DNA from 2 places in the Streptomyces sp. NPDC001714 genome. Region 1 is predicted to be linked to the other one. Evidence: riboswitches for the same ligand, from Rfam matches in the RefSeq annotation. Region 1 holds a riboswitch; the other holds the start of a gene.
What was found. A riboswitch is a leader RNA that binds a small molecule or an ion and turns the genes downstream of it on or off. The one in region 1 is predicted to bind S-adenosylmethionine.

Region 1 (2,192 bases):
AACGCGGAGGTCGCCCGCAGGCTGCTGGACGGCGAGCAGGGTCCCGTGCGGGACGCGGTGCTGCTGAACTCCGCGGCGGCCCTGGTGGCCCTCGACCCGGCCGCCGGGACCCTGGCCGAGCAGCTCCGCGCCGGCATGGACAGGGCGGCCGAGTCGATCGACTCGGGTGCGGCCAAGCTGGTCCTGGAGCGCTGGGCGGCGGCGACGAACAAGTAGGGGGCCGGCCCAGGCGGCTGGGACGGGGTCCGGCACCGCCGGGCCCCGCCGTCGCGGCCGATCGCCGTTGCGGCGGAAAGAGGACGCCGGCACGGTGCCGCTGACAATGGACCGGCGTGCACCTTCTTCTCCGCCGCAACGGCGAGCGCGCACACACCCTTCTCGGCGGTGTCTGACTGCGCACGGGCACGGCCGTCCCGCACGGGGAGTCGTCGCCGCTTCCTCTTCCGGTCGGGTCTTCTGCCTGGTCTCTTCCGCTGGCCGGTCATGTTTTCCGCCGCAACGGCGCGCAACCATGAACGGCCTTCCCGGCGGTGCCGAGCCGTCCTCGCGCCCGTCCCGTCATCCGGACAGGAGTTGCGCGGCCGCGATCACTTCACCTACGTTTCTTCCCAGGTCATGAGTGACAGTCATGAGGCCCCGGCCGACTGTCCGGCAACCCTCCGTCCGTGGCGGGGTGCCCCGGGTGAAGACCAGGCCGCAGGCAGCGAGGTCTGCGGCAAGCGCGGACCCCTCGTACACCAGGGGTCCTGGTCGTCGAGGAGTCTTCCGTGAGCAAGCGAATGCGATAGGGCCGCAGAGCCCCGCCTCCGCATCCCTTTGCATCCCCTTTTTCTCTTTCCCCGTGCTGGAGCCGCGGTCGTCCGCGCGCTCGCACGGTGATTCCGCCACGCCTCTCACGGGAGTTCCGCCATGTCCGTCTCCACCGCTGCCTCCGCCCAGTCCGTTTGTTCCCCGCTGCCCGTTCTGGGCCGTGATGTCACCGTCCCGCTCGTCACCGGCGGCGAGGTCACCTACGCCGCCCTCGACTACGCGGCCAGCGCCCCAGCCCTCCAGCGGGTCTGGGACGACGTGGCGGCGTACGCGCCCTACTACGGAAGCGTCCACCGCGGTGCCGGCTACCTCTCCCAGCTCTCCACGGACCTCTTCGAGAACGCCCGCCGCACCGTCGCCGAGTTCCTCGACTGCCGCCCCGACGACCAGCTCGTCTTCACCCGCTCGACGACGGACTCCCTGAACCTCCTGGCCCGCGCCCTCCCCGCCGACTGCCAGGTCTTCGTCTTCGAGACCGAGCACCACGCCTCCCTGCTGCCGTGGCAGGACGCCCGGGTCACCTACCTCAACGCCCCCCGCACCCCGCGGCAGGCCGTCGAGACCCTGGAACGCGCCCTCGCCGACCGGGACCCGCACGGCCCGGCCCTGGTCTGCGTCACCGGCGCGTCCAACGTCACCGGCGAGCTGTGGCCCGTCCGGCAGCTCGCGGCCGCCGCGCACGCGCACGGCGCCCGGATCGTCCTGGACGCCGCCCAGCTGGCCCCGCACCACCCTGTCTCCGTCCGGGACCTGGACGTCGACTGGGTCGCCTTCTCCGGTCACAAGCTGTACGCCCCCTTCGGCTCCGGCGTCCTGGCCGGCCGCGCCGACTGGCTGCAGGCGGCCGAGCCGTACCTCGCGGGCGGCGGCGCCAGCCGCAAGGTCACCCGGCGCGAGGACGGGGGGGTGGCCGTGGAGTGGCACGAGAGCGCGGCGCGGCACGAGGCCGGGTCGCCCAACGTCATCGGCGCCTACTCCATCGCGTCCGCCTGCAAGGCACTCAGCGAGGCCGGCTTCGACACCCTGGTCGCCCGCGAGCGGCACCTGATCGAGAAGGTGCGGGCGGGGCTGGCCGAGGTCCCCGAGGTCCGGGTCCTCTCCCTCTTCGGCGACGACGCCCCCCGCGTCGGCGTGATCAGCTTCGTGGTGGACGGCTGGAACAGCTCCCACTTCGCCGCCGCGCTCTCCGCCGAGTACGGCATCGGCGTCCGCGACGGCCTCTTCTGCGCCCACCCGCTGGTCAGGACCCTGCTGGGCTCCGACCCCCAGACCCAGGGCGAGTGCGGGGCGCCGGAGGCGGCACCGGGCGAGAAGTCCCTCAACGCGATCCGGGTGAGCTTCGGGGCGGGAACGCCGGACGAGCACGTGGAGCGCTTCGTGAA
Region 2 (2,192 bases), on a different contig from region 1:
GTGGCGACGGGGGCCGCCGCCACGTTGTCCAGCACGGTCAGGTGCGGGAAGAGGTTGAAGTTCTGGAAGACGAAGCCGATCCGGCTGCGCTGGCCGAGAATGGTCCGCTCGCTCAGCTCCTTCAGCCGGTCGCCCTGCCGCTTCACCCCGATCAGCTCGTCGTTGATGCTGACGTAGCCGATCTCGGGCTTCTCCAGGTGGTTGATGACCCTGAGGAGCGTGGACTTGCCGGAGCCGGACGGCCCGAGGATGACGGTGACCTCGCCGGGGCGGATGGTCAGGTCGACGCCGTCGAGGACGCGGTGGGCGCCGTACCACTTGTGGACGTCGTGGATCTCCAGGGCGGCGGGGACCGTCTCCAGGGTGTCGGTGGTGCTCATACGGCGGCCTCCCGGCGGACGCGGGCGCGCAGGTCGGTCAGGCCGGCCCGCAGTCTCTGCAAGGGCGTCGGCGGCAGGGAGCGGGTGGCACCCCGGGCGTAGTACCGCTCGACGTAGAACTGGATCACGGAGACGACGCTGGTGAGGATCAGGTACCAGGCGGTGACCACCAGCAGCAGCGGCACGATGTCGCCGGGGTAGGTGGAGCCCATGCTCTGCGCGGTGCCGAAGAGGTCGAGCAGTGAGACGTAGAAGACCAGCGAGGTGCTCTTGATCAGACCGATGAGCTGGTTGACGTAGTTCGGGATGATCGACCTGAGCGCCTGCGGGAAGACGATCTTCCGGAACTGGTAGCCCTTGGGCAGACCGAGTGCGGCGGCCGCCTCGTGCTGGCCCTGGTCCACGGAGAGGATGCCGCCGCGGACCACCTCGGCCGCGTAGGCCGCCTCGTTGAGGCTGAGGCCGATGACGGCGATGGCCATGTCGGTGGCGAGCTTCGACTCGTCGAAGGAGAAGAAGGCCGGACCGAACGGGACGCCGACGCTCAACGTCTTGTACAGGGCGCTGAAGTTGTAGAGGAAGAGCAGCACCACGATGAGCGGGATGGAGCGCAGCGCCCAGACGTACGTCCAGCTGACCGCGCGCAGCACCGGGCTCCTGGAGAGCCGGGCCAGGGCCAGCAGGATGCCGCCGATGAGGCCCAACACCGCGCTGTACGCGGTGACTTCGAGGGTGATGACCAGTCCGTCGAGAATGGTCGGCCGCAGGAACCAGTAGCCCCAGCGGTCCCACTGGTAGAAGGGGTTGGTCACCAGTCCGTGCGCGAACTGGGCGACCAGGACGAGGACGACGGCGGTGGCGATCCAGCGTCCCGGCCGACGCAACGGTAGAACTCGCTGGGCGGCGAGGGATTTTGGTGGTTCGTCAGCGGCGGACGGCACCTCGGGGGCGATGGTGGCGCCTGGGGGTTCACTCATGGCGGGCTCCGGCGGAGTCGGACACCCACGTGTCCCACGGCGGGGGGCCGCGCGCCGGGCCGTGTTCGGGCACGGCTCGGTGCGCGGGGGCGCGCGGGGCACGGGGGCTGGGCGGACGGCGGCACACCGGGCGGCCGGTGTTTCGACGGGGACGCTGGGGTGCGGAGCTGCGGGAAACCGGCGGAAAGGCCTGGTCAGACCCGACAGCGGGCACAGCCCGGTGCGGTACACGCGCTACACAGGGCGCTGTTGACACGGAGCAGGTCGACGGCACGGTCGGCGACGAGCGGGCTCGGGTACGGGCGTACGCAGCCCTCGGCGCGGCGCTGGGCCGTCCTGGGAGCTGCGTACATGTCCGTCACCTGTCACTGTTCTGTCGGCCCCGGCGGGGCCTCGCGCTTACCGAATCGCCGTCGGTCCGGTCGTCACCTGGGGCACCCCACCGCGATGCGAGGGTTGCCGGTCAGCAAGCCAGGGCTTGATGCTGACGCTCATGACCGTTCTGGTCCGTAAGTAACGCAGTTGCCCGAACGAATGTCAACGCCTGTCCGACTGGCGGGACGGTTCGGGCGCCTCTCACCTGCGCGGAACGCCGGGAGCGTCGGCGGCGTGGCCCGCCCAGTCCAGGATCTGGACGGCCGCGCCGGCGGCTTCCAGGCCCTGGCAACGGCCGTGGTGGCGGCGGGCGATGCCGTCGAGGTCGAGGTGGGCGCCGAAGGCCGGGTGGGCCGCCAGCCGCCGGGCGTAGGCCCACAGCACCGGGTGGCCGGCGATGGCGTGCACGGCGGCGGCGTCGAGGTGATTGCGGTGCACGGTGTCGAGTTGCACCAGGGTC

Region 2: it holds a riboswitch for S-adenosylmethionine, as region 1 does, so the genes downstream of both, ACFY0P_RS28290 (amino acid ABC transporter permease) here and ACFY0P_RS17240 (aminotransferase class V-fold PLP-dependent enzyme) in region 1, are expected to answer to the same signal.

Annotation. Positions count from the first base shown of each region.
Region 1 is NZ_JBIAUL010000006.1:90,392-92,583, forward strand. It holds gene trpD (anthranilate phosphoribosyltransferase) at 1-216, shown strand, start outside; SAM riboswitch class IV at 612-728, shown strand; gene ACFY0P_RS17240 (aminotransferase class V-fold PLP-dependent enzyme) at 910-2,192, shown strand, end outside.
Region 2 is NZ_JBIAUL010000011.1:284,294-286,485, forward strand. It holds gene ACFY0P_RS28285 (amino acid ABC transporter ATP-binding protein) at 1-380, opposite strand, end outside; gene ACFY0P_RS28290 (amino acid ABC transporter permease) at 377-1,357, opposite strand; SAM riboswitch class IV at 1,748-1,856, opposite strand; gene ACFY0P_RS28295 (glutathione S-transferase C-terminal domain-containing protein) at 1,934-2,192, opposite strand, start outside.